Regions from separate parts of the Enterobacter sp. SM3 genome, predicted to be linked through region 2. Evidence: predicted binding sites of a transcription regulator. Region 2 holds the regulator's gene; each other region holds the start of a gene.
The links. The regulator PurR, encoded in region 2, represses purine synthesis genes. The targets are predictions, from matches to a motif close to CANGCAAACGTTTGCNTG.
Positions count from the first base shown of each region.

Region 1 (8,037 bases), 1.3 Mb from region 2:
AAAACAGCCCCAGCAGCAACCCTTTGAACGGCTCGATATCGCTTTCCAGCGCGTGACGGTATTCAGAGCTCGCCAGCAGAACGCCTGCGAGGAACGCCCCCATCGCCATCGACAGCCCGGCCTCTTCCAGCAGCAGACCGAAGCCAAACACCAGGAACAGCGCCACGGCGCTGAACACTTCGCGCAGGCCAGAGCGGGCAACAAACCGCAGCAGCGGGCGGGTCACGTAGCGGCCAAGCAGCACCACCAGCGCCAGTGCGCCCGCCACCTTCAGCGCCGACAGCGCGAAAGCGCCCAGCGTGGTAGAGGAACCGCTAGCCGCCAGCAGCGGGATCATCGCCACCAGCGGGATGGCGGCAATGTCCTGGAACAGCAGCACCGAGAACGCGCTGCGTCCCATCTGGGATACCGTCAGATTTCGCTCGTTCATCGCCTGCATGGCAATGGCCGTTGAGGAGAGCGCCAGCGTCATGCCGATGAGCTCAGCCACTTTCCAGTCCATGCCCAACAGGATACAGAACCCGCCCAGCAGCAGGCCGCAGGCCACCATCTGCAGCGCCCCACCGCCAAATACCGAGGCGCGAAGCTTCCACAGCCGCTGCGGGTCGAGCTCCAGGCCAATCACGAACAGCATCAGCACCACGCCAATTTCAGCGAAATGCAGTATCGCTTCAGCATCGGTGACTAAACGAAAGCCCCACGGCCCAATAACGCAGCCCGCAATCAGGTAGCCGAGAACAGAGCCCAGCCCCAGGCGTACCGCCACGGGCACAATCAGCGCCGCCGCGCCGAGGTAAATCAGCGCCTGTATCAGCGTATGGCTATCCAAGGTGCGCCTCCTGCCACTCAAGTAAGCGTTGTTTATAATGGCGAGCCTGCGCCTGCAGCGTTTCATCGTCGCAAACGAACGTGCAGTGCATCGCAAACGGCGGGAGCCAGTTCAGGCCGCAATAGAGCGCAGTCGCCTGCAGCGGCTGCGCCAGGACGTCAAACCCCGGGAAGGAACCGATATCAAAGTGGCTTTCCCCTCCGCCGGTAGTGACCGCCCACATCAGGCTTTTTCCTTTTAGCGCATTGCCGTTGTGGCCGTACGCCCAGCCGTGGGAGAAGACTTTATCAATCCACAGCTTCAGGAGCGGGGGCGTGCTGTACCACTGCATGGGATGCTGCCAGACAATCAGATCGGCACGGGAAAGCGCCTCCTGCTCGGCGGCAATATCGATATTAAAATCGGGATAGAGTTGATAGAGGGAACGTATCTCTACGTTATCAAGCGTCCTTACCTGCTCAAGCATCCGCTTATTCGCATGCGAGTGCTGCGGATATGGATGGGCATAAATTATCAGAATCATTGATTAGCCTGTTGTTACTGCTTTCTTTTAACAAAAGAGTGTAGTCAGTAATTCAACAGGCTAATAGTGAATATTATTGACGGGCTTACGTCAGAATTCTGAATTAGTTATCCAGCTCGCCCATGGATTTCACCTGGTCACGGTTGATCTGCTCGGTTTGACCGGTTTCGGCGTTTTTGTACGACACTAGTCCGGTATCGTCATCCACCTGCGGTTTGCCGTCGGTGACAATGGTTTTGCCATCGGTGGTTTTTACGGCCTGATTAGACGAACAGCCCGCAACGGTAAACATTGTCGTGGCAGCCAGAACGGAAGCGATCAGTAATTTATTTTGCATGGTGTTTTCCCCTGCTCTCAGTTGAATTTCGTTATCGACCTAACCATTTTAGGCTAACTGACTGAAAGCGGATGAAAAACCAGAAGGTTCTGAAGATGGGGAGAATGCCCGGCAACCGAACGGCACCGGGCATTTTGACTTACTTGCTAATCTGCGCGTGCATTTCCTGCACTGAAATCACCTTCTCGGTGGCATCCGCGTTCAGCGCCATGGCCGTTGCGAAACCGCCGTTCAGGGTGGTGTCGTAGTGCACTTTGTACTGCAGCGCGCTGCGGCGAATCAGCTTGGAGTCTTCAATCGCCTGGCGGCCTGCGGTGGTGTTGATGATGTAGGTGTATTCGCCATTCTTGATACGGTCCTGAATGTGCGGACGACCTTCGTGCACCTTGTTCACCAGACGCGGGTTGATACCGGCTTCGCCCAGCACAATCGCCGTACCGTGGGTTGCATCCAGCTCGAAGCCCTGTTTCAGCAGCTTAGCGGCGAGGTCAACCACGCGCTCTTTGTCGCCTTCGCGAACGGAGAGCAGCGCACGGCCTGATTTTCTCATGGTGGAGCTACTGCCCAGCTGCGCCTTCGCGAACGCTTCTGCGAAGGTGCGGCCCACGCCCATCACTTCCCCGGTAGAGCGCATTTCTGGCCCTAACAGCGGGTCAACGCCCGGGAATTTGTTGAACGGCAGCACCACTTCTTTCACCGAGTAGTACGGTGGAATGATCTCTTTGGTCACGCCCTGCTGCGCCAGCGTCTGGCCCGCCATCACGCGCGCCGCCACTTTCGCCAGCGGTACGCCGGTGGCTTTGGAGACGAACGGTACGGTACGTGCCGCACGCGGGTTCACTTCAATCAGGTAGACTTCGTTATCTTTCACCGCGAACTGGACGTTCATCAGGCCGCGAACCTGCAGCTCGAAGGCCAGCTTCTGCACCTGCTGGCGCATCACGTCCTGGATCTCCTGGCTCAGGGTGTACGCTGGCAGAGAACAGGCGGAGTCGCCGGAGTGTACGCCCGCCTGCTCGATGTGCTCCATGATGCCGCCAATCAGCACCATTTCGCCGTCGCAGATAGCGTCCACGTCCACTTCCACCGCGTCGTCGAGGAAGCGGTCGAGCAGCACTGGCGCATCGTTGGAGACGCTTACCGCGGTCTGGAAGTAGCGGCGCAGGTCGGCTTCGTCATACACGATTTCCATCGCGCGGCCGCCCAGCACGTACGAAGGACGCACCACCAGCGGGTAGCCAATCTCTTTCGCCTTCTCAACGGCCATTTCGATGGCGGTGACGGTGGCGTTCGCCGGCTGTTTCAGCTTCAGACGGTCAACCGCCTGCTGGAAACGCTCGCGGTCTTCCGCACGGTCAATCGCGTCCGGGCTGGTGCCGATAACCGGCACGCCTGCTGCTTCCAGCGCGCGCGCCAGCTTCAGCGGGGTCTGGCCACCGTACTGCACGATAACGCCTTTTGGCTTCTCGATGCGCACGATTTCCAGCACGTCTTCCAGCGTCACCGGCTCGAAGTAGAGGCGGTCAGAGGTGTCGTAGTCGGTCGATACGGTTTCCGGGTTACAGTTGACCATAATGGTCTCGTAACCGTCTTCGCGCAGCGCCAGGGAGGCGTGTACGCAGCAGTAGTCGAACTCGATGCCCTGGCCGATACGGTTTGGACCGCCGCCCAGCACCATAATCTTGTCGCGGTCGACGGACGGGTTCGCTTCGCACTCGTCTTCATAGGTGGAGTACATGTACGCGGTATCGGTCGAGAATTCAGCCGCACAGGTGTCCACGCGCTTGTAGACCGGGTGCAGGTCGTACTGGTCACGCAGCTTGCGGATTTCCGCTTCACGCACGCCCGCCAGCTTAGCCAGACGCGCATCGGCGAAGCCTTTACGCTTCAGCACGCGCAGGAAATCAGCGTCCAGGCCGGTGATGCCCAGCTCAGCGACCTGCTCTTCCAGACGCACCAGCTCTTCAATCTGCACCAGGAACCAGCGGTCGATGTTGGTCAGGTTGAACACGCCGTCGACGGACAGGCCCGCACGGAAGGCATCGGCGATGTACCAGATACGCTCTGCGCCCGCGTCTTTCAGTTCGCGGCGGATTTTCGTCAGTGCTTCCGGGTCGTCCAGGCTCACTTTCGGGTCGAAGCCGGTCGCGCCCACTTCGAGGCCGCGCAGCGCTTTCTGCAGGGATTCCTGCTGCGTGCGGCCAATCGCCATCACTTCACCGACAGATTTCATCTGGGTGGTGAGACGGTCGTTCGCGCCTGCGAATTTCTCGAAGTTGAAGCGAGGAATTTTGGTAACAACGTAGTCGATGGACGGCTCGAAGGACGCAGGCGTGCGGCCACCGGTGATGTCGTTCATCAGCTCGTCGAGGGTATAACCCACCGCCAGCTTCGCCGCCACTTTCGCAATCGGGAAGCCGGTCGCTTTAGAGGCCAGCGCGGAGGAACGGGACACGCGCGGGTTCATTTCGATAACAATCAGACGGCCGGTTTTCGGGTTAACGGAGAACTGCACGTTAGAACCGCCGGTTTCCACGCCGATCTCACGCAGTACCGCCATCGAGGCGTTACGCATGATTTGATACTCTTTGTCGGTCAGGGTCTGGGCTGGCGCAACGGTGATGGAGTCACCGGTGTGGATACCCATCGCATCGAAGTTTTCGATAGAGCAGACGATGATGCAGTTGTCGTTTTTATCACGCACCACTTCCATCTCGTACTCTTTCCAGCCAATCAGCGATTCATCAATCAGCAGTTCTTTGGTTGGAGAGAGATCCAGACCGCGTTCGCAAATCTCTTCGAACTCTTCGCGGTTGTAGGCGATGCCGCCGCCGGTGCCGCCCATGGTGAACGATGGGCGGATGATGCACGGATAGCCCACGTCAGCCGCGACGGCCAGCGCTTCTTCCATGTTGTGTGCGATACCGGAACGCGCGGTGTCGAGGCCGATTTTCTTCATCGCCACGTCGAAGCGGCGACGGTCTTCTGCTTTATCAATCGCGTCGGCGGTTGCGCCAATCATGGTCACGCCGAACTCTTCCAGCACGCCCTGACGCTCCAGCTCCAGCGCACAGTTCAGTGCCGTCTGGCCGCCCATGGTTGGCAGCACCGCGTCCGGACGCTCTTTCTCGATGATTTTACGCACCACTTCCCAGTGAATCGGCTCGATGTAGGTTGCATCAGCCATTTCCGGGTCGGTCATGATGGTCGCCGGGTTAGAGTTCACCAGGATAACGCGGTAACCCTCTTCACGCAGGGCTTTACACGCCTGCGCGCCGGAGTAGTCGAATTCGCAGGCCTGGCCGATGACGATCGGGCCAGCGCCAAGGATCAGGATGCTTTTTATGTCTGTACGTTTTGGCATTGTCTTCTCGGCTCCTGATTATTTAGCGGTCTTACGGTATTGCTCGATAAGTTCGATGAAGTGATCGAACAGCGGCGCGGCATCGTGTGGGCCCGGGCTGGCTTCCGGGTGGCCCTGGAAGCTGAACGCTGGCTTATCGGTACGATGAATCCCCTGCAGAGTGCCATCGAACAGTGACTTATGGGTTACGCGCAGGTTAGCCGGCATCGAGGCTTCATCGACGGCAAAGCCGTGGTTCTGCGCGGTGATCATCACCGTGTTGTTATCGATGTCTTTCACCGGGTGGTTACCACCGTGGTGGCCGAACTTCATCTTAACGGTGTTCGCACCGCTCGCCAGCGCCAGCAGCTGATGGCCAAGACAGATGCCGAATACCGGGATGTCGGTTTCCAGGAAGGACTTGATGGCGGCGATGGCGTAATCGCACGGCGCCGGGTCGCCAGGGCCGTTGGACAGGAAAATACCGTCCGGATTCATCTTCAGCACGTCTTCGGCAGACGTTTGTGCCGGAACCACCGTCAGGCGGCAGCCGCGGTCAACCAGCATGCGCAGGATGTTGCGCTTGGCGCCGAAATCGTAGGCCACCACGTGGAACGGCAGCTCGCTCTCTTTTTTCGCTTCCGGCAGGTCGCCTTCCAGCGTCCAGCTACCCTGCGTCCAGCTGTAGGCTTCAGCGGTCGTCACTTCTTTCGCCAGGTCCATGCCGTTCAGGCCCGGGAAGGCTTTCGCTTTTTCCAGCGCCAGCGTCGCATCGAGGTTATCACCCGCGATGATGCAGCCGTTCTGTGCACCCTTCTCGCGCAGCAGACGCGTTAACTTACGGGTATCGATATCGGCAATCGCCACGATGTTATGGCGCTTCAGATAAGAAGAGAGGTCTTCGGTATTGCGGAAGTTGCTGGCAATCAGCGGCAGGTCGCGGATGACCAGGCCTTGCGCATGTACCTGAGAAGATTCTTCGTCAGCCGCATTGGTGCCGACATTGCCGATATGAGGATAAGTAAGAGTAACGATTTGGCGAGAATAGGAAGGATCAGTGAGGATTTCTTGATAACCGGTCATTGAAGTATTGAAAACGACTTCCCCAACCGCCGAACCCGTTGCCCCTATGGCCCGACCGATAAACTGGGTTCCGTCTTCCAGAACCAATAGCGCTGACTTAATCAAAACACCCTCCAGAGAATATTCACTCACTTTATTTGCATATTAATTCATAGCATGTCATGGATCAATGCAAATGTGTTGCCAGCGGATTTTTGGCAAACGGCGGCATTCTGGGGATTTGGTGGGTAAAAGTCAACTTAAAACGGATATTTTGTTTAGTCTTTTGCAGGCCTGGCGAGAGGAATGCGGCTTAAGCGACAAAAAGACCAGGTAAATCACTGCGGAAAACGCTTGCGCGCCTGGTTTAATAAAAAATAACGCGATGGAGCTTAATAAAGTGGACCAAATGGTCAAAATTTACATTTCAGTAACGCAAAAATGCAACTTCAGATAGATATTTGTGCCCTTGGAGTAAAATACACCATGAAATAGATAAAATAAAAGGGCAATAAAATATTGCCCTATGCAATCAAACAATTACGACTGCAATAACCACATCACGATGGGTAATAATGCTTATAAATTGTTGAGATCGAGCACATCTCGCATATCAAAAAGGCCATCTTTCTTGGTTTTAAGCCATAAGGCGGAACGTACGGCGCCGTTGGCGAACGTCATTCGGCTGGAGGCTTTATGCGTAATTTCGACGCGTTCACCAATATCGGCGAACATCGCCGTGTGTTCGCCGACGATGTCACCCGCTCGCACGGTTGCAAAGCCAATGGTGCCCGGCACGCGTTCGCCGGTGTAACCTTCGCGGGTGTAGACCGCACAATCTTTTAAATCTTTATCGAGTGCATGAGCAATCGCTTCGCCCATCGCCAGCGCCGTACCTGATGGCGCATCAACTTTGTAACGGTGGTGAGCTTCTACGATCTCAATATCCGTGTAGTTGCCCATCACCTTCGCGGCCTTCTCCAGCAGCTTAAGCATGACGTTAACGCCCACGCTGAAGTTTGCGGCGAAGACAATCGCAATCTCTTTTGATGCATCCTGGATAGCCTGCTTACCCGCATCGTCAAAACCGGTGGTGCCGATCACCATCCCCTTGCCGTGCTGGCGACAGAACGCCAGGTGCGCGAGCGTCCCTTCCGGGCGGGTAAAATCGATGAAGACATCGAAGTCCTCTTTTACCGCCTCCAGGCTGCTTTGCACGGTAACGCCCGTGTGGCCTGCGCCCGCCAGCTCACCGGCATCGGTCCCCAGAAGCGAAGAACCTTCACGCTCCAGGGCCGCGCCAAGCGCGACGCCATCCATCTGAAGTGCCGCCTGAATAAGCTGACGGCCCATACGTCCACCCGCGCCCGCAATGGCGACACGGATCTGTGCATCATGCATAGTTATTCTCTTACGTTAAAATGATGTAAACCGTTTTCAGATTAACCAGCCTTGAGAAGCACTGCCAACTGAAAACACCGATAATTAGAATTTAACGTGAAACCGACTTAAATATCAGTAAAAGACATGATTTTGTCGTCACGATAAAGTAACGGGTAAAAAAAAGGCCAGCACAGGAGGTGCTGGCCTTTCATCAGAAAAAGGACTATTCGACTTCGCGGGCGTCGATGCGCAGTTCTTTCGGGACTTCGAAAACGATGTTCTCTTCACGTCCTTCCAGCGGCACCGCTTCGCCACCGCCCAGCTCCTGCAAACGGGAAATGACGTTCTGTACCAGAATATCTGGCGCAGACGCCCCGGCCGTCACGCCGACACAGGCCGCGTGTTTAACCCACTCTTCCTGAATATCCGACGCGTCATCAATCAGAAAAGCCATTTTCCCCATACGCTGCGCCAGTTCGGCCAGACGGTTGGAGTTAGACGAGTTTTTGGAGCCGACCACCAGCACCACGTCCGCCTGTTCAGCCAGTGCGCGCACCGCT
Region 1 is NZ_CP099971.1:761,940-769,976, reverse strand. It holds gene kefC (glutathione-regulated potassium-efflux system protein KefC) at 1-829, opposite strand, end outside; gene kefF (glutathione-regulated potassium-efflux system oxidoreductase KefF) at 822-1,352, opposite strand; gene GVO84_RS03535 (YgdI/YgdR family lipoprotein) at 1,456-1,689, opposite strand; gene carB (carbamoyl-phosphate synthase large subunit) at 1,829-5,053, opposite strand; gene carA (glutamine-hydrolyzing carbamoyl-phosphate synthase small subunit) at 5,072-6,220, opposite strand; gene dapB (4-hydroxy-tetrahydrodipicolinate reductase) at 6,674-7,495, opposite strand; gene ispH (4-hydroxy-3-methylbut-2-enyl diphosphate reductase) at 7,701-8,037, opposite strand, start outside.
Region 1: the regulator PurR is predicted to act here: its motif matches at 6,438-6,455, upstream of carA (glutamine-hydrolyzing carbamoyl-phosphate synthase small subunit).

Region 2 (8,037 bases):
GACGCGGGTCGCGGTCTGGGCAACTGATCCTTCAGGGCGCAACTTGCGCCCGTAGTTTTACTGCATCACCCTGCAAAATTTGCCATAATGCGCTCTGCTTTTTCCCCTAGTAAGAGACCCTGATGTCCGATAACGCTCAATTTAGCGGTCTGTGCGACCGTTTTCGTGGTTTTTATCCCGTTGTCATTGATGTAGAAACAGCCGGATTTAACGCTAAAACCGATGCGCTGCTCGAAATTGCCGCCATCACGCTGAAGATGGATGAACAGGGCTGGCTTATCCCGGACACCACGCTGCATTTCCACGTTGAACCTTTCGAAGGGGCAAACTTACAGCCGGAAGCGCTGGCGTTCAACGGTATCGATCCGCATAACCCGCTGCGTGGTGCAGTGAGTGAATATGATGCGCTGCACGCCATTTTTAAAATGGTGCGTAAAGGCATGAAAGAGAGTAACTGCAGCCGCGCCATCATGGTGGCCCATAACGCCACCTTCGATCACAGCTTTACCATGGCCGCCGCCGAGCGCGCCGCGCTCAAGCGCAATCCCTTCCACCCGTTTGTGACCTTCGACACCGCCGCACTGAGCGGCCTGGCCCTGGGGCAAACGGTGTTATCAAAGGCCTGCATCACGGCAGGAATTGAGTTTGACGGCACGCAGGCGCATTCCGCTTTATACGACACGGAGCGCACCGCAGAGCTGTTCTGTGAGATCGTCAACCGCTGGAAGCGTCTGGGCGGCTGGCCGCTGCCGATGGGTGATGAGGCCGAGCGCCAATCGTAGGTCGGGTAAGCGCAGCGCCACCCGACAAAAAAAAGCGACCACATAGCGGGTCGCTTTTTTATTTGCGCAGAAAATTACTCTGCGTCCGGCTCTTCAGTTTTGTACTTCGCCGCCGTCTCTTTGATCAGCTGCTGCAGTTCGCCGCGCTGATACATTTCAATCAGGATATCGCAGCCGCCAACCAGTTCACCGTCAACCCACAGCTGTGGGAAAGTCGGCCAGTTAGCATACTTTGGCAGCTCAGCGCGGATGTCCGGGTTCTGCAGGATATCAACGTAAGCAAAACGCTCACCACAGGCTGACAGCGCCTGAACCGCTTGTGCGGAGAAGCCGCAGCTTGGCAGCTTCGGAGAACCTTTCATATACAGCAGAATCGGGTTTTCAGCGATCTGGCGCTGGATTTTTTCAATAGTGGTGCTCATGTCTTGCTTCCTTTAACTTCTGTTACGGCATTCGTCTGACATTGTAGCGGGTCAGACTGGCATCGGAAAATAACATTTTTGTCACGTTTATACATTCTACCCCGAGTCACGCAAAGTTGCATTGCAAATGGTGTTTACCCCTGCGGCGGCCAGGGTTTTGCTTAGGGAGTGGGCAATTGTGCGACAATACGATGAATTTTTTTGCACTTGCTAACGAAACACGCTTGTAGATTGAAAAATGCTATTAACTTTCTGGGTTTTTATAGATTAGAATCGACGGGCTTTGTAAATCACACGCGGGTATTATTGATGACCTGCATTTATCAGGGGACTGCCCAGTGGCGCGGATAAATAAAATCTCGATCACGCTCTGTGCTTTACTGTTTACTTCACTCACTTTCACGCCAGTGGCAAACGCCTCTCAGCAGGCGCGGCATTCTGCTGTACAAAAAAACCATCTGGTGAAAGCCACAGAACGTAAGAAAAAAACCACCGCTAAGAACGACAAGAAAAAAACACCGGCTCAAACGAAACAGACCGCTTCCAGCAAGACGAAAACAAAACCTACCCGCACTGCCCACTCCGCCAAAAATAAAGCTTCGCAAACCGCCGCTAACCTCGTTACTGAAAAATGCATCACGCGTAAAGGCCACAAGGCGAAATGCACGAAGGTCACGAAAATAGCGGAAGTGCATAAAGTGCGAGTACAGAAAGCGCAAAAAACCGCGATGAACAAACTGATGGGGCAGATTGGCAAACCCTATCACTGGGGTGGCAGCTCGCCGCGTACCGGCTTTGACTGCAGCGGCCTCGTCTATTACGCCTATAAAGATCTGGTCAAGTTCCGCATTCCTCGTACCGCTAATGAGATGTACCACCTGCGCGATGCCTCACCGGTTGACCGCGGTGAGCTGGAAAACGGCGATCTGGTGTTCTTCCGCACTCAGGGTCGCGGCACGGCTGACCACGTCGGCGTCTATGTCGGCAACGGAAAATTCATCCAGTCACCGCGTAGCGGCCAGGATATTCAGATCACCTCTCTCAGTGAAGACTACTGGGTACGCCATTACGTCGGCGCACGTCGCGTGATGACGCCGAAAACCATTCGCTAACCCCTACCCTGCCACACCCGTGGCAGGGTAAGTTCCTCTTTTGCATACCCTTTCAATTTGCTATCCTGTCCTTGTTGTCTGTGTGGTTATTGGCAACGCAAAATACAATAAGGAGAGAAGCAATGTCGTTCGAATTACCTGCACTACCGTATGCAAAAGACGCCCTGGCACCGCACATTTCGGCGGAAACCCTGGAATATCATTACGGCAAGCATCACCAGACGTACGTCACCAACCTGAACAATCTGATCAAGGGCACCGATTTTGAAGGCAAAACGCTGGAAGAAATCGTCCGCAGCTCAGAGGGTGGCGTATTTAACAACGCCGCTCAGGTGTGGAACCACACCTTCTACTGGCACTGCCTGGCGCCGAATGCCGGCGGTGAACCTGCCGGTGAACTGGCTACCGCTATCACTGCCGCATTTGGCAGCTTCGCGGATTTCAAAGCGAAATTTACCGATGCAGCCATCAAGAACTTCGGTTCTGGCTGGACGTGGCTGGTTAAAGAGGCGGATGGCAAACTGGCTATCGTTTCCACCTCTAACGCGGGCACCCCGCTGACCACCAGCGCTAAGCCGCTGATGACCGTGGACGTATGGGAACACGCTTACTACATTGATTACCGCAACGCGCGCCCGAACTACCTGGAGCACTTCTGGGCACTGGTTAACTGGGACTTTGTCTCGAAGAACTTCGCCGCGTAAGAGACACGCAGAAGGGTTCGCCCTTCTGCGTTTTTGGTTTATTCCGCAGCGCAGGCTGCTTCAGGCTGTTTACGACCCGACATCATCACCAGCAGCAGGCCGAGCGCGGCAATAATCGCCCCCATCACCGGCACAAAGCTGTATCCCAGTCCCCCCGAAATCACGGCCCCACCGGCCGCCGCACCGAGCGCATTGCCCAGGTTGAAGGCACCGATGTTGACCGAAGATGAGAGGCCCGGCGCTTCATGGGCGACGCGCATCACGCGCATCTGCAGCGGCGGCACCACGGCGAAAGTGGCAGCTCCCCAGACGACCATCGCGATCGCGGCCCCAAACTCATTACGCGCCAGCCACGGAATGGCAATCATGATGACAATCAGCAGGGTTAAGAAGCCCTTCAGCGTCCCGCTCACGGAACGGTCGGCAAATTTCCCGCCGAGATAGTTACCGATCGAGAAGCCCACGCCAATCAGCACCAGCATCGCGGTCACAAAGAGTGGCGTTGCGTGGGTGATGTCATGCAATACCGGTGAAATATAGGTGTAGAGGGTAAACATCGCCCCTGCCCCCAGCACGGTGGTGAGCAGCGCGGAGAGCACCTGCGGACGCATCAGCACCGACAGTTCTCTACGCACGTCAGGACGTTCCCCCGCGCTGCCTTTCGGCAAGGAGAAGAACAACGCCACCATCGCAACCACGCCCAGCCCGGCAGTCGCCAGGAAGGACATACGCCAGCCGATCGCTTCCCCCAGCCAGGTTGCCGCAGGCACCCCGCCGATGTTGGCAATCGTTAGCCCCATAAACATGGTTGCCACGGCGCTCGCCTGCTTATGTTTTGGCACCACGCTGGCAGCCACGACCGACCCCAGCCCAAAGAACGCGCCGTGGTTAAGGCTGGTCAGAATGCGTGACAGCATCAATGTGGTGTAGTCCGGCGCAATCGCCGAAAGCACGTTGCCCAGGGTGAAGATCGCCATCAGGAAAATCAGCGCATTGCGGCGCGCGCGGTGCGAAAGCAGAAGCGTCATCAGCGGCGCCCCTACCATCACGCCGATAGCGTAGGCGCTGATTAACATGCCTGCCGCAGGGATCGAGACGTCTACGCCCCGGGCAATAACGGGCAGTAACCCCATCGGGGAGAATTCAGTGGTGCCAATCCCAAAAGCGCCAATCGCCAGGGCCAGCAGGGGAAAATTGATTTTCATGCGTCAACTCCGGATGCCGTGTCATGTGGTGACACAGAACAAAGAAGCGGAAAGCATGACATCAATCACAAAAAATGAGAAGTTAACAAAATGGCAAAAGATTTTTGCCAGAGAAGTAACAATCCGGGGAGTCGGGAGGGAGAAGGCTCTCCCTCCGCGTAAATCAGTGCAGCGCTGCCGTCAGACCGGCCGCGACAATCAGAGCCAGCACAACAACGGTGGTGAACAGCGAAAACTTAAGATCGGAACTCATCAATTTTTCTCCTTTTAATCCCCACACGAAAAGTGAGCTTGCTCATTTTTGCACAGATTACGTCAAAAATCTTCCTGGATTTATACTGATAACCACTTTACCTCTTCCCCTTTTCATCAAGATAGGACAAAATTCCACGCTAAATTTATTAGCGTACCGGCCATTGACCCCCTCCTGACGTCCCGTGTCGTTTTCCCGGCGTGCCGCAATTCAACATTGCGAGATAAGGGTGAGAGAAGGCAAACGTTTACCTTCAAATTTTTCAGGAGTTTAGGATATGGTCTGGAGTGACATTTAATGGCAACAATTAAAGACGTAGCAAAACGCGCAAACGTTTCCACTACAACCGTATCACATGTAATTAACAAAACCCGCTTCGTGGCGGAAGAGACGCGCAATGCCGTCTGGGCAGCGATCAAAGAGCTGCACTATTCGCCAAGCGCGGTTGCGCGTAGCCTCAAGGTTAATCACACCAAGTCCATTGGATTGCTGGCGACCAGCAGTGAAGCGGCCTATTTTGCCGAGATCATTGAAGCGGTTGAAAAAAACTGCTTCCAGAAAGGCTATACCCTGATTCTGGGCAACGCATGGAACAGCATTGAAAAACAGCGCGCCTACCTGTCGATGATGGCGCAAAAGCGCGTTGATGGCCTGCTGGTGATGTGTTCCGAGTACCCCGAATCCGTGCTGTCGATGCTGGAAGAGTATCGCCACATTCCGATGGTGGTGATGGACTGGGGCGAAGCGCGCGCGGATTTCACCGATTCCGTTATCGATAACGCCTTTGAAGGCGGCTATATGGCCGGTCGTTATCTGATCGAACGCGGTCACCGCGAGATTGGCGTGATCCCCGGTCCGCTGGAGCGCAACACCGGCGCGGGCCGTCTGGCCGGTTTTATGAAAGCGATGGAAGAAGCGCTGATCAACGTGCCGGAAAACTGGATTGTGCAGGGCGACTTTGAGCCGGAATCGGGCTACCGCGCGATGCAGCAAATCGTCTCTCAGCCGCACCGTCCGACAGCCGTTTTCTGCGGAGGCGACATCATGGCGATGGGCGCGCTCTGCGCTGCCGACGAGCTGGGCCTGCGCGTCCCGCAGGATATTTCCGTGATCGGGTATGACAACGTGCGTAACGCGCGTTTCTTCACGCCAGCGCTGACCACCATTCACCAGCCGAAAGATTCGCTGGGCGAAACGGCCTTCAATATGCTTATGGACAGGATCGTCAACAAGCGTGAAGAGTCGCAGTCCATTGAAGTTCACCCGCGTCTTATCGAACGCCGTTCCGTTGCGGATGGTCCGTTCCGCGACTACCGTCGTTAATCGCCTTACGGGGCCAGCTACGCTGGCTCCCGTAACCATTCCCGATTTAGCGTTTCGCTGTCTCCCAGATAATCCAGCAGCCAGGCCATCGCAGGCGAGACATCATTTTGCTGCCAGGTGAGGCAGCAGGCCGCATCCGGGAACGGATTCTCCAGCGTCAGCTCAACCCACTCTCCGGTATCGATGCGCGGACGCGCGAAATGAACGGGCACCATCGCGACGCACAGTCCGGCACTGAGGCACGTCGCCGACGATTCCCAGTCAGGCGCCACCACCCGCCGCTGGTTGTCAAGAAGCCAGGTAATACGCTTGGGCAATGAACGGGACGTATCCTCCAGCACCAGCGACGGCCAGTTCCGCAGCGTATCATCGCTCAGCGGCCCTTCCATCGCCGCCAGCGGATGATTGCTTGCCACCACGCACTTCCAGCTCAGCATCCCCATATCGCGAAAAGCGTAACGCCCCCCGACCGGGATCGCCTGCGTGGCCCCAATCGCCATCTCTGCCCTGCCGTCCGCCAGCGCATCCCAGACGCCGTTGAACACCTCCTGCGAGACCCGCAGCTCGACATCCGAAAAATGACGATAGAAGTCGACGATCATCTGCCGGGTGCGTTCCGGCTTAACGATGTTGTCCACCGCGATGGAAAGATGTCCCCGCCAGCCGTTGGCGATCTGCTGACACTGTTCGCGGGTGATCTGCATTTTTTTGATAACAGAACGCCCTTCCTTCAAAAACCACGCGCCTGCGGGCGTTAATTCCACATCACGATGCCGCCGTTCAAACAGCGGAACCGCCAGCCACTCCTCCAGCTGACGCACCGTGTAGCTGATTGCCGAAGGGACGCGGTGCAGCTCCTGCGCCGCACCGCTAAAGCTACCGTTACGCGCAACAGCATCGACCACTTCAAGAGAATAATCTGACCACATTTTCTGCCTGCAAAAAATTTGAATGCACCCGCCAAATATTAGCGTTTCACAAGCGGCTTTGCACTCCCTACACTCAGCGCCAATGTATACCTGCCTCCTCAGGAGAATAAAATAATGCAACCCAGGAACGGTTTTTTAGTCTGGCTCGGCGGCTTAAGCGTGCTGGGCTTTTTGGCCACCGATATGTACCTGCCGGCGTTTGCCGCCATGCAGGAAGATTTGCAAACCCCGGCTGCCGCCATCAGCGCCAGCCTGAGTTTATTCCTCGCCGGTTTTGCCTTCGCACAGCTTCTCTGGGGACCGCTCTCGGATCGCTTTGGTCGTAAACCGGTACTGCTGCTGGGCCTGGCCATTTTTGCCGTGGGCTGCCTGGGGATGCTGTGGGTACGCGATGCTACCTGGCTGCTGGTGCTGCGTTTTATTCAGGCCGTGGGCGTCTGTGCCGCGGCCGTGACCTGGCAGGCGCTGGTCACCGACTATTACCCGGCTAACCGCACTAACCGTATTTTCGCCACCATTATGCCGCTGGTGGGTCTCTCACCTGCCCTCGCCCCTCTGCTGGGCAGCTGGATCCTCGCGCATTTCGACTGGCAGGCCATCTTCGCCACGCTGTTTGCCATTACCCTGGTACTGATGCTGCCGGCGTTCGCCCTCAAGCCCGCGCATAAAAAAGAAGCGCATGCTGACGCGAAGCCGATTACCTTCACGTCCCTGCTCAGCACCAAAGCGTATCGCGGCAATGTCCTGATCTATGCCGCCTGCTCGGCAAGCTTTTTCGCGTGGCTCACCGGTTCGCCGTTTATTCTTCACGATATGGGCTACAGCCCGGCAGCCATCGGCCTGAGCTACGTTCCGCAGACTATCGCGTTCCTGGTGGGCGGGTACGGCTGCCGCGCGGCGCTGCAAAAGTGGGAAGGTCAGCAGATGCTGCCATGGCTGCTGGTGCTGTATGCGCTGAGCGTCGTCGGGACCTGGGCCGTTGGCTTTATTCCGGGTGCCGGTCTGGCTGAAATTTTGATCCCATTCTGCGTGATGGCCGTCGCGAACGGGGCGATTTACCCGATTGTCGTGGCCCAGGCGCTGCGTCCGTTCCCGCAGGCGACGGGCCGCGCCGCCGCGCTGCAGAACACCCTGCAGCTGGGGCTGTGCTTCCTGGCAAGCCTGGTGGTCTCGGCGCTGATTGCCACGCCGCTCCTGACCACCACCAGCGTGATGCTGGTGACCGTCGCGCTGGCTGTGATGGGCTATCGCATGCAGGCAGCCGCGCAGCGTGAGCAGGACAACCGCACTCAGGTTGAAACGTCGCA
Region 2 is NZ_CP099971.1:2,026,400-2,034,436, reverse strand. It holds gene gloA (lactoylglutathione lyase) at 1-27, shown strand, start outside; gene rnt (ribonuclease T) at 123-782, shown strand; gene grxD (monothiol glutaredoxin 4) at 857-1,204, opposite strand; gene GVO84_RS09595 (C40 family peptidase) at 1,543-2,316, shown strand; gene sodB (superoxide dismutase [Fe]) at 2,439-3,020, shown strand; gene GVO84_RS09585 (MFS transporter) at 3,059-4,225, opposite strand; gene GVO84_RS09580 (YnhF family membrane protein) at 4,389-4,478, opposite strand; gene purR (HTH-type transcriptional repressor PurR) at 4,776-5,801, shown strand; gene punR (DNA-binding transcriptional activator PunR) at 5,819-6,730, opposite strand; gene punC (purine nucleoside transporter PunC) at 6,845-8,037, shown strand, end outside.

Region 3 (8,037 bases), 880 kb from region 2:
CTGCGGCGGCAGCGCGCTGTGGGATGAAAAAGGCCAGCTGATCGTGCGCGCGGATAAAGGCGAGCTTCTGGTGACCGGTACGCTCAGCAGACGGGGTTGGCAAGGCGATATCATTCCTTTAGGCTAGGCGTTTTAAGCTCAGGAGTTTTCAATGCTGCGCGTCATCGATACCGAAACTTGCGATCTTCAGGGCGGAATTGTGGAAGTGGCCTCTGTCGACGTGGTTGACGGTAAAATCGTCAACCCAATGAGCCATCTGGTGCGTCCCGATCGCCCCATCAGCCCTCAGGCGATGGCTATCCATCGCATTACCGAATCGATGGTGGCGGATAAGCCGTGGATCGAAGAGATTATTCCGCACTACTACGGTAGCCCATGGTATGTCGCGCATAACGCCAACTTTGACCGCCGGGTGTTACCTGAGATGCCGGGTGAATGGATTTGTACCATGAAACTGGCGCGTCGCCTCTGGCCGGGGATTAAATACAGCAACATGGCGCTGTACAAGTCCCGTAAGCTCAGCGTCCGTACCCCTGAGGGGCTTCACCATCACCGCGCCCTGTATGACTGCTATATCACCGCCGCGCTGCTGATTGATATTATGAATATCTCCGGCTGGACGCCGGATGACATGGCAACCATCACCGGACGCCCCGCGCTACTGACCACGTTTACCTTTGGGAAATATCGCGGGAAGCCGGTGTCCGAGGTGGCGGATAAAGACCCGGGCTATTTGCGCTGGCTGTATAACAACCTCGACAGAATGAGCCCGGAACTGCGCTTAACGCTGAAACACTATCTGGGCGACGCTTAGCGCTCCGCACGGCCTGGCAGCGTGTCCTGCGCCAGGCCTATCAGGAAGGCATATTCCAGGGCAACCCCTTCGTACGATTTAAACCGTCCCGATTTCCCCCCGTGCCCGGAATCCATATCGGTACACAGCAGCAGCAGGTTGTCATCGGTTTTCAACTCCCGCAGCTTCGCCACCCATTTTGCCGGCTCCCAGTATTGCACCTGAGAATCATGCAAGCCGGTGGTGACCAGCATATGCGGGTAGGCTTTCGCCTCCACGTTATCGTACGGGCTGTACTCTTTCATATAGCGGTAGTACATCTCATCCTGCGGATTCCCCCACTCTTCAAACTCCCCGGTGGTAAGAGGAATGGATTCATCGAGCATGGTCGTGACCACATCGACAAACGGAACCTGCGCGACAATCCCCTTAAAGCGATCGGGACGCTGGTTGATCGCCGCCCCCATCAGCATGCCGCCCGCGCTGCCCCCCATTCCAAAGCAAAGCTGCGGATCCCCGTAGCCCTGCTCAATCAGCGCATCGCAGACGTCGAGGTAGTCATTGAAGGTGTTTTTCTTTTTCAGGAATTTCCCGTCTTCATACCAGTGTTGTCCCAGCTCACCGCCGCCGCGAATATGGGCGATGGCGAAAACAAAACCGCGATCGAGCAGGCTTAACCGGCTGCTGCTGAAATCGGCGTCCATGCTTGAGCCATACGAGCCGTAGCCGTACACCAGGATCGGGTTTTTGCCTTTCTGGAAATGCGCCCGATGGTAAACGAGAGAGACCGGCACCTCTACGCCATCACGGGCGGTGACCCACAGGTGCTCGCTGCGGTAGTTTTCGGACTCAAACCCTTTTACCTCGGTCTGTTTAATCACCTGGCGCTGCCCGGTATCCATATTAAGCTCAAACAGGGTGTCCGGCGTGGTCATGGATGAGTAGCCGTAGCGCAACCGCGACGATTCGGGTTCAGGGTTGAAACCAATCCACGTCACGTAGGCCGGGTCGTCGAACGCAATCCCCACCACTTCCCGGGTTTTACGGTTGATTTGCCGGATACTGGTCAGCCCGCGCTGACGCTCTTCCACCACCAGCCAGTCGGTAAACAGGGTGAACCCTTCCAGCATCACCTGATCCCGCGCGGGGATAAGCACCTCCCATTTGCGCTCATCGCGCACTTTGGTTTTATAGAGACCAAAGTTTTTGCCCTCGCGATTGGAGCGCAAATAAAAGCTGTGCTGGAAGTGATCCAGGCTGTACTCGTGATCCTTACGGCGCGGCAGGAAACAGAGCGGCTGGGCATCGGGCAGTTCGGCATCCAGCAGCAGAACCTCCGAGGTCGTCGCGCTGGAAAGGAAGATAATCACATAGTGGCGGGAGGAGGTTTTATGCAGGCTGACATAAAACGTTTCGTCTTTCTCTTCATAAACCAGCTCGTCGTCAGCGGAGTCCGTTCCCACCGTATGTCGCCACACCTGATAAGGCAGTAGCGTCGACGCGTGCTTTTTGACGTAGTAAACCGTCTCGGAATCATTTGCCCAGACAAAATCCGGGGAGACGTTTTCCAGCATTTCCGGATACCAGTTGCCGGTGTCCAGATTGCGAAACCGCAGGCCGTACTGGCGACGGGAGAGATAATCCTCCGCCAGCGCCATTACCGCGTTATCAGGCGAAATGGACATGCCGCCCAGGGTATAAAACTCGCTGTGGGCGGCGCGCTGGTTGGCATCCAGCAGGATATCCCACTCATCCCATTCGGCGCTTAACACCGACTGACGCTGGTAGATGGGATACTCATTGCCGGGCTCGTAGATGTGGCGATAGCGATAGCCGTTTTTGGTCCAGGGCGCGGAGATATCGTGCTGAGGAATACGCTGCACCATTTCATTCAGCAGCTGGTTCTGAAGCGCCTGCTGGCTGGACATGACCTTGCGGCCATAGTCGTTTTCCTCGTGCAGGTAGTCGAGTACCTCTGGCCGGGAGCGCGAATCGTCCCGCAGCCAGTAATAGTTGTCTATACGCGTATCGCCATGCGTGGTGATCGCATAAGGAGTACGTCGGGCTTTCGGTGGCATGTCATCATTCTTTTAAGTTTTACACCCTATAAGGTTGGCAAAACCCACGCATGATGCAAGCGAAACCGCGTCGCGACGGCGACGACTATCCCTGTAACGCCTGTTTTTGTTCCCGGATATCCCGCTCAATGCCCTCGCGCACGTCCTGAGGGATCTTTAACGCATCGCCCAGGGCGTTAAGGTAGCTGCGCTCCATAAAGTGATCGATATCGATGGCGGCGCAGCTGAGGAAATAGAGCTCCAGCGCCTCTTCCTCATTTTTCACACTTTGCGCAAGACGCTGCGGCTCGAGCGGCTGTTCTATCGCCTGCGCCACCAGCACTCTTCCCTTCTCTTCGACCCCGGCTTCGCGCAGCTGCTGCTCGATCGCCGAACGTTCTTTATCATCAATATGCCCGTCACTTTTCGCGGCAAAAACCAGCGCAAGAATGAGCCGTTCGGTACGCAGATCCAGCGGCGAGGTGTGCTCGCCATAATGCGGCTCATCGCTGTGCGCGGTCCGTACCCTGTCCTTGTATTTATTCCACAGCACGGTGCCCGCGATAGCGCCGCCGCCGGCCAGCAGCGCGCCTGTGCCATACTTTGCCAGCAGCTTGCGTGAGGATTTATTCGCGACCAGCAGGCCAGCCAGCCCGCCGAGCGCCCCGGGTACCAGCAGCTTGCTAAGGTCCCGCTCGCCAGACGATGTTTTCTGCCCTAACAGGGATTGCAGTTGATTTAACCAGCCAGACATGGTTTCCCTCACTTAACGGTGAACATGTTCCACAGCGTAAGCGAGCGGGCGTCAGGAAACGTCTGGCCGGGCTAAAGAAGCGCAAATTTCTGCCCCCTCGTTTAGCCCTGCACAAGACAGACGCAAACGTTTTCGTTTATACTGCGCGCAACTTTTTTAGGGGGATTGTTATGATTCGTTTAGGAACTGCGCTGCGACCTGCGGCGACGCGAGTGATGCTGTTGGGATCGGGCGAGCTGGGGAAAGAGGTCGCCATTGAGTGCCAGCGTTTAGGTGTGGAAGTCATTGCCGTAGACCGTTACGCCGACGCACCCGCCATGCACGTCGCCCACCGTTCTTATGTGATTAACATGCTGGATGGCGATGCCCTTCGCGAACTGATTACGCGCGAGAAACCCGATTTTGTCGTACCGGAAATTGAAGCCATTGCCACCGATACGCTGATCGCCCTCGAGCAGGAAGGCCAGCGCGTGGTGCCCTGCGCGAAAGCCGCAAAGCTGACCATGAACCGCGAAGGCATTCGTCGCCTGGCGGCGGAAGAGCTGGGGTTGCCCACCTCGAGCTACCGTTTTGCGGGCGATAAGGCCGCATTCCTGAAGGCCGTCGAGGAGATTGGCTACCCGTGCATCGTTAAGCCGGTGATGAGTTCCTCCGGAAAAGGACAGAGCTTTATTCGCGACAGCAGCACCCTGGATAACGCGTGGGATTATGCCCAGCAGGGTGGCCGTGCCGGAGCCGGTCGCGTCATCGTCGAAGGCGTCGTAAAGTTTGATTTCGAAATCACCCTTCTGACCGTCAGCGCCGTTGACGGGGTCCATTTCTGCGACCCGATTGGCCACCGTCAGGAGGATGGCGATTACCGCGAATCCTGGCAGCCGCAGCAGATGAGCGCCCTGGCGCTGGAGCGTGCTCAGGAGATCGCCCGTAAAACCGTACTCGCGCTGGGCGGCTATGGCCTGTTCGGCGTGGAGCTGTTTGTGTGCGGTGATGAGGTGATTTTCAGCGAAGTCTCCCCTCGTCCGCATGACACCGGCATGGTCACGCTAATTTCGCAGGATCTCTCCGAGTTCGCCCTGCACGTGCGCGCATTCCTCGGCCTGCCCGTCGGCGGTATCCGTCAGTATGGCCCGGCCGCCTCGGCGGTGATCCTGCCGCAGTTAACCAGCCAGAACGTCACGTTTGATAACGTCGACGGGGCGGTGGGTGTCGGATTGCAGGTACGTTTGTTCGGCAAGCCGGAGATCGACGGAACCCGCCGTCTTGGCGTGGCATTAGCCACCGGGGATAACGTTGACGACGCCGTGGCGAGAGCGAAAGCGGCCGCTGCGAGCGTCAAGGTTGCAGGATAAAAAAACGGGCCGTAAGGCCCGTTTTTCATGCGGCGAATGGCTTACTGCTTCGCACCTTCAACCGCTTCGCGAGCCAGTTTGGTGATGCGATCCCAGTCGCCCGCTTCCAGCGCATCCGCCGGAACCAGCCATGAACCACCGATGCACAGCACGCTTTTCAGCGCCAGGTAGTCACGGTAGTTGGCAGGAGAGATACCGCCCGTCGGGCAGAAGCGTACCTGAGAGAATGGACCCGCAATCGCCTGCAGCGCTTTGGTGCCGCCGTTCGCTTCAGCCGGGAAGAATTTGAACTCTTTCAGACCGTAGTCCATGCCCAGCATCAGTTCAGAGACGGTGCTGATGCCCGGGATCAGCGGAATGGTACCTTCAGTAGCGGCTTTCAGCAGCGGCTCGGTCAGGCCAGGGCTGATGGCGAACTGCGCGCCCGCGTCGGTCACTTCCGCCAGCTGCTGCGCGTTGAGAACGGTGCCCGCACCGATGATGGCGTCCGGCACTTCTTTGGCGATAGCGCGGATAGCGTCCATCGCGCAGGCGGTACGCAGGGTGACTTCCAGAACGCGAACGCCGCCCGCAACCAGCGCTTTCGCCATCGGTACAGCGTGCTCCAGCTTGTTTACCACGATAACCGGCACGACAGGGCCAGTGGTCAGGATTGCTTCTGCACTTGTTTTCCAGTTTTTCATCAGAGTTTTCTCTCGCCAGATCGTTAAAATCAAGTCGTCTTAAAACGTAATACAGGTTGCGCCCTGCTCCGCACCGGAGAGTTTCTCACGCAGCGCGCTGAACATTTCGCGTCCGGTCCCCACGCGCGATGCGCTCAGGTCAGGAATATGGGGCTGACGTGCCGCCAGCTCGGCGTCATCGACCAGCAGGGTTAACTCGCCCGTCTGGCCGTTAACGCGGATCATGTCACCGTCGCGCACTTTCGCCAGTAAACCGCCGTCGTAGGCTTCCGGCGTTACGTGGATGGCTGAAGGCACTTTACCGGATGCCCCAGAGAGGCGTCCATCGGTGACTAACGCAATTTTGAAACGGCGGTCCAATAATACACCAAGTGGTGGCATAAGTTTATGTAATTCTGGCATCCCGTTCGCTTTAGGCCCCTGGTGACGCACCACCACCACGCAGTCTTTATCGAGCAGACCGGCGTCAAAGGCGGGTAACACGTCGTGCTGGCTTTCAAACACCACCGCCGGCGCTTCGATAATCTGGTTCTCTTCCGGTACGGCAGAGGTCTTCATTACCGCGCGACCGAGGTTGCCGCTCAGCACTTTGGTGCCGCCGTGAGGAGAGAACGGTTTGTCGATGGTGGCGATCACCTGCGCATCAAGAGACGCGCTCGCCCCTTCACGCCAGTCCAGCTCGCCGTTGTTCAGCCACGGCTCCTGGGTGTAGCGCTGAAGGCCAAAGCCCGCCACGGTATTCACGTCTTCATGCAGCAGTCCGCCTTTCAGCAGCTCGCGCATCAGCAACGGTACGCCGCCTGCGGCCTGGAAGTGGTTAATATCCGCCGGACCGTTCGGGTACAGGCGTGCCATCAGCGGCACCACGGAAGAGATCTCGGAGAAGTCATCCCAGTTAATCAGAATGCCCGCCGCACGCGCCATAGCCACCAGGTGCATGGTGTGGTTGGTTGACCCCCCGGTTGCCAGCAGCGCGACAATCCCGTTGACGATGACTTTTTCGTCGACCATTTTGCCCATCGGCATCCATTCGTTGCCGTTGCCGGTCAGGCGCGTGACCTGACGGGCCGCGGCCTCGGTCAGCGCCTTGCGCAGCGGCGCATCCGGCTGGATAAAGGACGAGCCCGGAAGCTGCATTCCCATAAACTCCACCACCATCTGGTTGGTGTTAGCCGTACCGTAGAACGTACAGGTGCCCGGCGCATGATAGGACGCTGCTTCCGCCTCCAGCAGCGCCTGACGGTCTGCTTTCCCTTCCGCGTACAGTTGGCGAATACGCACTTTTTCTTTGTTCGGCAGACCGCTCGCCATTGGGCCTGACGGCACGAAGATCGCAGGCAGGTGCCCAAACGACAGCGCCGCCATTACCAGGCCCGGAACAATCTTGTCGCACACGCCGAGATACAGCGCGCCATCAAACATGTTGTGTGACAGACCCACCGCCGCGGACATCGCAATCACTTCGCGGCTCAGCAGGGACAACTCCATGCCGTCCTGCCCCTGCGTCACGCCGTCGCACATGGCAGGTACGCCGCCCGCCACCTGGCCCACGGCATTCACACTGTGCAGCGCGTTACGGATGATAGCGGGATAGACCTCATACGGCTGGTGTGCGGAAAGCATATCGTTATAGGAAGTAATGATGGCGATATTGTTACGCAACATGCTTTTCAGCGACGCTTTATCATCAGGCTGGCAGGCGGCGAAGCCGTGCGCCAGGTTCCCGCAGGCCAGCTGAGATCGGTGGACGGTGTTGCTCTTTGCCTGTTCAATCCGGGCGAGGTAGGCCGAGCGGGTCTCTTTCGAGCGCTCAGTAATGCGCTGTGTTACGCGTAACAATGTCGGATTCATAAAAGCTCCTCTAATTTATCTGTCCGGGCTCGGGAGTTTACAAAGTCGCTGGCAGTTGTTAACAACGCTGAAACGCTTGCTGTCCGGAGCTCAGGGGCAAAATCACTTCCGGCAGTGTAATAAAAAAAGCTCCGCGGGTGAATCCACGCGGAGCTTAAAAGTTGAAAATTGTGCCACTAGCTGTGTTAGATCATGTTACCGGTAAAATAACACTTACGGGCTAGAGGATTATCTTACTCAAACTCGTTCCAGGAGCGGCCATCGCGGGTGATCATCGCAACCGACGCGACAGGTCCCCAGGTCCCCGCCTGATACGGTTTTGGCGCATCCTGATCGGCAGCCCAGGCTTCGGTGATGGAGTCGACCCATTTCCACGCTTCTTCCACTTCGTCGCGGCGCACGAACAGTGCCTGGATACCGCGCATGGTTTCCAGCAGCAGACGCTCGTAAGCATCGGCCAGGTGCGTCTGGTTGAAGGTTTCGGAGTAGCTCAGATCCAGCTTGGTGGTCTGCAGGTTGTGTTTGTGATCCAGGCCCGGCACTTTGTTCA
Region 3 is NZ_CP099971.1:2,903,734-2,911,770, forward strand. It holds gene GVO84_RS13665 (carbon-nitrogen hydrolase family protein) at 1-127, shown strand, start outside; gene exoX (exodeoxyribonuclease X) at 152-814, shown strand; gene ptrB (oligopeptidase B) at 811-2,871, opposite strand; gene GVO84_RS13680 (tellurite resistance TerB family protein) at 2,957-3,604, opposite strand; gene purT (formate-dependent phosphoribosylglycinamide formyltransferase) at 3,775-4,953, shown strand; gene kdgA (bifunctional 4-hydroxy-2-oxoglutarate aldolase/2-dehydro-3-deoxy-phosphogluconate aldolase) at 4,995-5,636, opposite strand; gene edd (phosphogluconate dehydratase) at 5,676-7,487, opposite strand; gene zwf (glucose-6-phosphate dehydrogenase) at 7,721-8,037, opposite strand, start outside.
Region 3: the regulator PurR is predicted to act here: its motif matches at 3,724-3,741, upstream of purT (formate-dependent phosphoribosylglycinamide formyltransferase).

Region 4 (8,037 bases), 1.5 Mb from region 2:
CTTTTCAGCTCGGCAAAGCGAACCTTGTAGAACTCATCCAGGTTGTTGGAATAAATGCCCAAAAAACGCATGCGCTCGATCAGCGGGTTACTTTTGTCTGCCGCTTCCTGGAGTACACGTTCGTTAAATGCTAACCAGCTTAGCTCTTTCTCGATATATAACTTTTCCTGACCCATTACAGCTCACACTCCAGTTCAATCACAGGACGTGGTAAATCCGTCTCGTCCTTATTATGGCGAGCATTTCCACGATATGTCCAACAGTGCCAGAAAAGTATGACAGTTATTTTTTTTATTGGGGATTTTAGAAGGTTGGAGAAGGGGATATCGGGTAATGCAATGTACAGGTCGGGTAAGCGCAGCAGCGCCACCCGACATAGCAAACTACTCTTCCGCCGCATGACCCTGCGGGGGTAACTTCACGCCGTCCAGCCAGGCTGCGCCATCGCGCATCTCGAGACGCCCGTCGACAAACCAACTGACCACCAGCGGGTAAATGGCGTGTTCCTGGGTCTGCACGCGTTCGGTCACGTCGTCTTCGCTGTCGCCGTCAAAGACCGGGACTTTGGCCTGCAGGATCACCGGACCGCCGTCCAGCTCGTCGGTAACGAAATGCACGGAGGTGCCGTGCTCTTCATCGCCGTTTTCCAGAACCTGACGATGGGTGTGCAGGCCGGGATATTTCGGCAGCAGGGAAGGGTGAATATTCAGCAAACGTCCGGCGAAGTGTTCGACGAAGGCCGGGCTCAGAATACGCATATAGCCCGCCAGCACGACCACGTCCGGTGCGTAGGCGTCAATCTCATGCACCAGCTCGCGGTCAAAGGCTTCACGCCCGGCGAACTGGCTGGCTTCCAGCGCGTGCGCAGGAATGTTCGCTTCCCGCGCGCGCTCAAGGCCGAACGCGTCGGCCTTGTTGCTGAAAACTGCCCGAATGGTGCCATTGATTTTCTTCTGTTTGCAGGCGTCTATGATGGCCTGCAAATTGCTTCCGTTGCCGGAAATGAGCACCACGATGTTTTTCATTCAATGACCACACGCTGTTCGGAATCGGAAGCTTTAATCGTACCGATTTTCCACGCGTTTTCACCTTTTTCAGTCAGCAGCTTAACCGCTTTATCCGCTTCGCTTGCCGGCAGGGCGATAACCATGCCCACGCCGCAGTTAAAGGTGCGGTACATTTCGTGAGAGCTCACGTTGCCTGCGGACTGCAGCCAGTTGAAGACGGCCGGCCACTGCCATGAGGATTCGTCGATCACCGCCTGGGTGTTATCCGGCAGGACGCGCGGGATGTTTTCCCAGAAGCCGCCGCCGGTCAGGTGAGCGATAGCGTGAACGTCGACGTTCTCGATAAGCTCAAGCACGTTTTTCACGTAGATGCGGGTCGGCGCCAGCAGATGGTCAGCCAGCGGTTTACCGTCAAGCTCGGTCGTCAGCGGGTCGCAGCCGCTCACTTCGAGAATTTTACGCACCAGGGAGTAGCCGTTGGAGTGCGGGCCGCTGGAGGCCAGTGCGATCAGCACATCGCCATCGGCCACTTTGCTGCCGTCGATAATTTCTGATTTTTCTACTACGCCGACGCAGAAGCCCGCGACGTCATAATCTTCGCCGTGATACATGCCCGGCATTTCCGCGGTTTCACCACCGACCAGCGCACAGCCGGACTGCAGGCAGCCTTCGGCGATACCGCTAATCACGCTGGCAGCGGTATCCACGTCCAGTTTGCCGGTCGCGTAGTAATCGAGGAAGAACAGCGGCTCTGCGCCCTGAACCACCAGGTCATTCACGCACATCGCGACCAGATCGATACCGATCGTGTCGTGACGCTTTAAATCCATCGCCAGGCGCAGTTTAGTGCCTACACCGTCAGTACCCGAGACCAGAACAGGTTCACGATATTTTTGCGGCAGCGCGCACAGTGCGCCGAAGCCACCCAGACCACCCATCACTTCCGGGCGGCGGGTTTTTTTCACCACACCTTTGATTCGGTCAACCAGCGCATTACCTGCGTCAATATCAACACCGGCATCTTTGTAGCTGAGAGAAGTTTTGTTGGTCACGGCTTAAATCCCCACGCGATTGCATAGCTAGTAAGAAAAATCGGCGCAATTCTAACAGTCCAGGCAAACGTTTGCGAGCCTATTCTGGACGTGGGGATCTTTTTTTCTGTGTACCCCGGTAATGCAGCCAAACTTGACTCTGTTCACGAAAATGAAACCGGTTTCTGAGAACTGCTTGCAACGGTTATTCCCTTTGCACATCATCGAACTGAAACCGGTTTCTGTAATTGTTTTTGCAGAAAATAACGCAGAATGAGGGAAAGCGAATGTCAGGATTTAAAGCAGATTTTCTGTGGGGCGGAGCCGTTGCGGCGCATCAGCTGGAAGGCGGCTGGAAAGAGGGCGGCAAGGGCGTAAGCGTGGCCGATGTGATGACCGCGGGCGCGCACGGCGTGCCGCGTGAAATCACCAACGGCGTGCTGGAAGGGAAAAATTACCCTAACCACGAAGCCATCGATTTCTACCACCGCTATAAAGAAGACATCAAACTCTTTGCCGAGATGGGGTTTAAATGCTTCCGCACTTCTATTGCCTGGACGCGGATCTTCCCGAAAGGGGACGAGCTTGAGCCTAACGAGGCTGGCCTGAAATTCTATGACGATCTGTTCGACGAGTGTCTGAAGCACGGCATCGAACCGGTTATCACCCTGTCGCACTTTGAAATGCCTTTCCACCTGGTCACGGAATACGGCGGCTGGCGCAACCGTAAGCTGATCGACTTCTTCGTTCGTTTCGCAAAAGTGGTTTTCCAGCGCTACCAGCATAAGGTGAAGTACTGGATGACCTTCAACGAGATCAACAACCAGGCCAACTTCCACGAAGACTTTGCCCCGTTCACGAACTCGGGGCTGAAGTACGCGCCGGGTGAAGACCGTGAGCCGGTGATGTTCCAGGCGGCGCACTATGAGTTGGTGGCCAGCGCCCTGGCGGTGAAGGCGGGGCGGGAGATTAACCCGTCGCTGCAGATTGGCTGCATGATTGCCATGTGTCCTATCTATCCGCTGACCTGCGCGCCGGACGATATGATGATGGCGATGAACGCCATGCACCGCCGCTACTGGTTCACCGACGTGCACGTGCGCGGCAGATACCCGCAGCATCTGCTCAATTACTTCGAACGTCGCGGCTTCGCGCTGGATATTACCGAAGAAGATAAAGCGGCGCTGACGCAGGGCTGCGTAGACTACATCGGGTTCAGCTACTATATGTCCTTCGCCACCAAGGCGACGGCGGATAACCCGCAGCTGGACTACGACGAAAGCAAGAGCCTGGTCTCTAACCCTTACGTGCAAAAATCCGACTGGGGCTGGCAGATTGACCCGGTGGGGCTTCGCTACTCCCTCAACTGGTTCTGGGATCACTACCAGCTGCCGCTGTTTATCGTTGAGAACGGCTTTGGCGCGATCGACGTGCAGGAGAGCGACGGCACGGTGAACGACCAGTACCGCATTGACTACCTGGCCGCCCACATTCGCGAGATGAAAAAAGCGGTGGTGGAAGACGGCGTTGACCTGATGGGCTATACGCCGTGGGGCTGTATCGACCTGGTGTCTGCCGGTACGGGCGAAATGAAAAAACGCTACGGCTTTATCTTTGTCGATAAAGATAACGAAGGGAACGGCACGCTGAACCGCAGTAAGAAAAAGTCGTTCGACTGGTATAAGCAGGTGATTGCGAGCAACGGCGAGCAGCTATAATTGCCCGGTGGCGCTGCGCTTACCGGGCCTACGGGACGTGTAGGCCGGGTAAGCGTTAGCGCCACCCGGCAGAACCCCGCACCCAAGCCGGAGCCCAGCCTCCGGTTTTTTGTCTTTGCTTGATCCCTGTCAAGCAACATGGGTATGGCCTAATCCGAAAAAAGCGGTATAATCCCGCGATTTTTTTGCGGACGCCACCTCAGAGGAGAAAGAGAATGAAGATTGTGGAAGTGAAACACCCACTCGTTAAACACAAGTTGGGCCTGATGCGTGAGCATGACATCAGCACGAAGCGTTTTCGCGAACTGGCATCTGAAGTCGGCAGCCTGCTGACTTACGAAGCGACCTCTGATCTGGAAACAGAAAAAGTCACCATCGAAGGCTGGAACGGCCCGGTGCAGGTTGAGCAGATCAAAGGTAAGAAAATTACCGTGGTGCCAATCCTGCGTGCCGGTCTCGGCATGATGGAAGGCGTGCTGGAGCACGTGCCAAGCGCGCGTATCAGCGTGGTCGGGATCTACCGTAACGAAGAAACCCTTGAGCCGGTTCCTTACTTCCAGAAGCTGGTGTCTAACATCGACGAGCGCATGGCGCTGGTGGTTGACCCAATGCTCGCGACCGGTGGCTCAATGATCGCCACCATCGACCTGCTGAAAAACGCGGGCTGTAACAGCATTAAGGTGCTGGTACTGGTTGCCGCTCCGGAAGGGATCGCGGCGCTGGAAAAAGCGCACCCGGACGTTGAGCTGTACACCGCCTCTATCGACCAGGGCCTGAACGAGCACGGGTACATCATCCCGGGGCTCGGCGATGCCGGCGATAAGATCTTTGGGACGAAATAATCGAATAACGATAAATAAGCCGACTTTGATAGTCGGCTTTTTTTTGAATAAAACACCAACAATACTACACAGAGGAAAACACTATGACGCGCCGTGCTATCGGGGTGAGTGAAAGACCGCCGCTTTTACAGACTATCCCGCTTAGTTTGCAGCACCTGTTCGCCATGTTTGGCGCAACCGTGCTGGTGCCAATCCTGTTCCACATTAACCCGGCTACCGTGCTGCTGTTCAACGGCATTGGTACGCTGCTTTACCTCTTTATCTGTAAAGGCAAAATCCCGGCGTATCTCGGGTCGAGCTTCGCCTTTATCTCGCCGGTGTTACTGCTGCTGCCGCTGGGTTATGAAGTCGCGTTGGGCGGCTTTATCATGTGCGGTGTCCTGTTCTGCGTGGTGTCCTTCATTGTGAAGAAAGCCGGTACCGGCTGGCTGGACGTGATGTTCCCCCCTGCGGCGATGGGCGCAATCGTTGCCGTCATCGGTCTTGAACTGGCGGGCGTCGCGGCGAATATGGCCGGTCTGCTGCCTGCTGACGGCCAGTCACCGGATTCCAAAACCATTATCATCTCGCTGGTAACGCTGGGCGTGACGGTGTTTGGCTCCGTGCTGTTCCGCGGCTTTATGGCGATTATCCCGATCCTGATCGGCGTGCTGGCGGGCTATGCGCTCTCCTTCGCGATGGGCGTGGTGGATACTACTCCGATTGCCGAGGCGCACTGGTTCGCCCTGCCAACCTTCTATACGCCACGCTTCGAATGGTTTGCGATCTTCACCATTCTGCCTGCGGCGCTGGTGGTGATTGCGGAGCACGTCGGCCATCTGGTGGTGACGGCGAACATCGTTAAGCGCGATTTAATCCGCGACCCGGGCCTGCACCGCTCCATGTTTGCGAACGGTTTCTCCACCATCATCTCCGGTTTCTTCGGCTCTACGCCAAACACCACCTACGGCGAGAACATCGGCGTGATGGCGATTACCCGCGTCTACAGTACCTGGGTTATCGGCGGCGCGGCGATCATCGCTATTCTGCTCTCCTGCGTCGGCAAGCTGGCGGCAGCGATTCAGATCATTCCTGTACCGGTGATGGGCGGCGTTTCTCTGCTGCTGTACGGCGTGATCGGTGCCTCCGGTATTCGCGTGCTGATTGAATCCAAAGTGGATTACAGCAAAGCGCAAAACCTGATCCTGACCTCGGTGATCCTGATTATCGGCGTGAGCGGCGCGAAGGTGCACATTGGTGCAGCGGAGCTGAAGGGCATGGCGCTGGCGACCATCGTCGGCGTGGGCCTGAGCCTGATCTTCAAGCTGATCTCGGTTATCCGACCGGAAGAAGAAATTCTGGACGCGGACGATAGCGAAAAAGCGTCACACTGATCGTATTAACGGGCGAGGGATCGCCCGGTTCTCTCCTTGCAGGTTCCGTGTTAAACTCCATTCCGATTTTACGTAGGATCTCTGGTTGAGGTATTTCTGAACGGACCGGCACAGCTCTCTCTGCCACTCTATCTCCCTGACGACGAAACTTTCGCGAGTTTCTGGCCGGGTGATAACCCCTCTTTACTGGCTGCACTGCAAAACGTGCTGCGCCAGGATCACAGCGGATACATCTATATCTGGTCACGCGAAGGCGCGGGGCGCAGCCACCTGCTGCATGCCGCCTGCGCGGAGCTTTCGGCGCGCGGAGATGCGGTAGGCTATGTGCCGCTGGATAAACGTACCTGGTTCGTGCCTGAGGTGCTGGAGGGAATGGAACATCTTTCGCTGGTCTGCATCGATAATATCGAATGCGTGGCGGGGGATGAGCCGTGGGAAATGGCGATCTTTAACCTCTACAACCGCATTCTGGAATCGGGTAAAACCCGGCTGCTGATCACCGGCGATCGTCCGCCGAGACAGCTCAATCTGGGGCTGCCGGATCTGGCGTCTCGTCTGGACTGGGGACAAATCTACAAGCTTCAGCCGCTGTCGGATGAAGATAAGCTTCAGGCGTTACAGCTGCGCGCAAAGCAGCGCGGGTTTGAGCTGCCGGAGGACGTGGGGCGCTTCCTGCTTAAACGACTGGATCGTGAAATGCGCACGCTGTTTGACACGCTCGATCAGCTCGATCGCGCCTCGATTACCGCCCAGCGCAAGCTGACCATTCCGTTTGTGAAAGATATTCTCAAGCTTTGAGTTTGTTCGCCCGGTGGCGCTGCGCTTACCGGGCCTACAAAACCCGCCGCACTTTGTAGGCCGGGTAAGGCGCAGCCGCCACCCGGCTAAAGATCCCCCATTAGATGCTCAACCAAAAGCGGAATCGGTCTTCCCGACGCCACGCTACGTCCGTTTTCTCGCCACAGCGCCGTACCGCTAATGTCCAGATGGGCCCACGGAATGGTTGTCGGGCAGAAGTGATGCAGCAGCCACGCCGCCGAGGCGCTGATCGCCGCATTGTTGGTCGGCGTGTTGCACAGATCGGCAATCGCGCTGTCGGTCTGCTTTTTCAGCCGCGCATCCAGCGGCAGGGACCACACTTCATCGCCGCTCTGCTTACCCGCCAGCGTTAGCGCCGCGCGCAGCGGTTCATCCTGTGTCATCAGCCCGCTCAGCTCATACCCCAGCGCCTTCACGACCGCACCGGTTAAGGTCGCCATATCAATAATATAGCGCGCCTGCGGATGGCGCTGGCTGGCCCAGGCGATGGCGTCCGCCAGCACCAGTCGGCCTTCGGCATCGGTGTTGTTGATTTCAACGGTGGTCCCGTTGCAGGCCGTTGCTACCGTGCCGGGCTGCATAGCGTCAGGGCCGATGGTGTTTTCTGCCAGCGCCAGCACGCCCATGATGCGAACGGGAAGCCCCAGCTCTGCGACGGTCAGCATCAGGCCCAGCACGTTAGCCGCGCCGCACATGTCGTATTTCATGGTGTACATGCCCGCGCCTTCCTTCAGCCACAGGCCGCCGGTATCGAAGGTAATGCCTTTACCCACATAGCAGCGCACCGGGCCGTCGCTGGCACCGTCATAATGAATCGCCAGCAGACGTGGGGGACAGGTCGCCCCTTTGCCGACGGCGTGCAGCAGCCCCAGACCCTGCTCAACGATCTGCTTTTCATCCAGTGCTTCACACCGCAGGGCGGGGAAGGCGGCACACAGTTTTTGCGCCTCTTCCACCACAAACTGCGGCGTGCAGCGGTCGGACGGGATATCCGCCAGACGTCGCGCCGCGACCATGCCGCAGGCGATGGCCTGCTGCTGGCGGAAAATAACCGCCAGTCGGTCCTGCTGTTCGGGTAAACAGAGCGCGGTGATGCGCTCAAGACGAACGCTGTCACTGGTTTTCTTCAACTGCAAATCGCTTAGCCTGTGCGCCTGATTAAAGAGAAAACGCAGCACCTGCGCCAGGACCACATCGTCGATATTAGTAACGTCCAGTATCAGCTCGGGGCTGACGGGCGAGGCCAG
Region 4 is NZ_CP099971.1:3,489,113-3,497,149, reverse strand. It holds gene ppk1 (polyphosphate kinase 1) at 1-176, opposite strand, end outside; gene purN (phosphoribosylglycinamide formyltransferase) at 384-1,025, opposite strand; gene purM (phosphoribosylformylglycinamidine cyclo-ligase) at 1,022-2,059, opposite strand; gene GVO84_RS16345 (6-phospho-beta-glucosidase) at 2,326-3,756, shown strand; gene upp (uracil phosphoribosyltransferase) at 3,972-4,598, shown strand; gene uraA (uracil permease) at 4,682-5,971, shown strand; gene GVO84_RS16330 (DnaA inactivator Hda) at 6,068-6,769, shown strand; gene GVO84_RS16325 (leucyl aminopeptidase family protein) at 6,856-8,037, opposite strand, start outside.
Region 4: the regulator PurR is predicted to act here: its motif matches at 2,120-2,137, upstream of purM (phosphoribosylformylglycinamidine cyclo-ligase).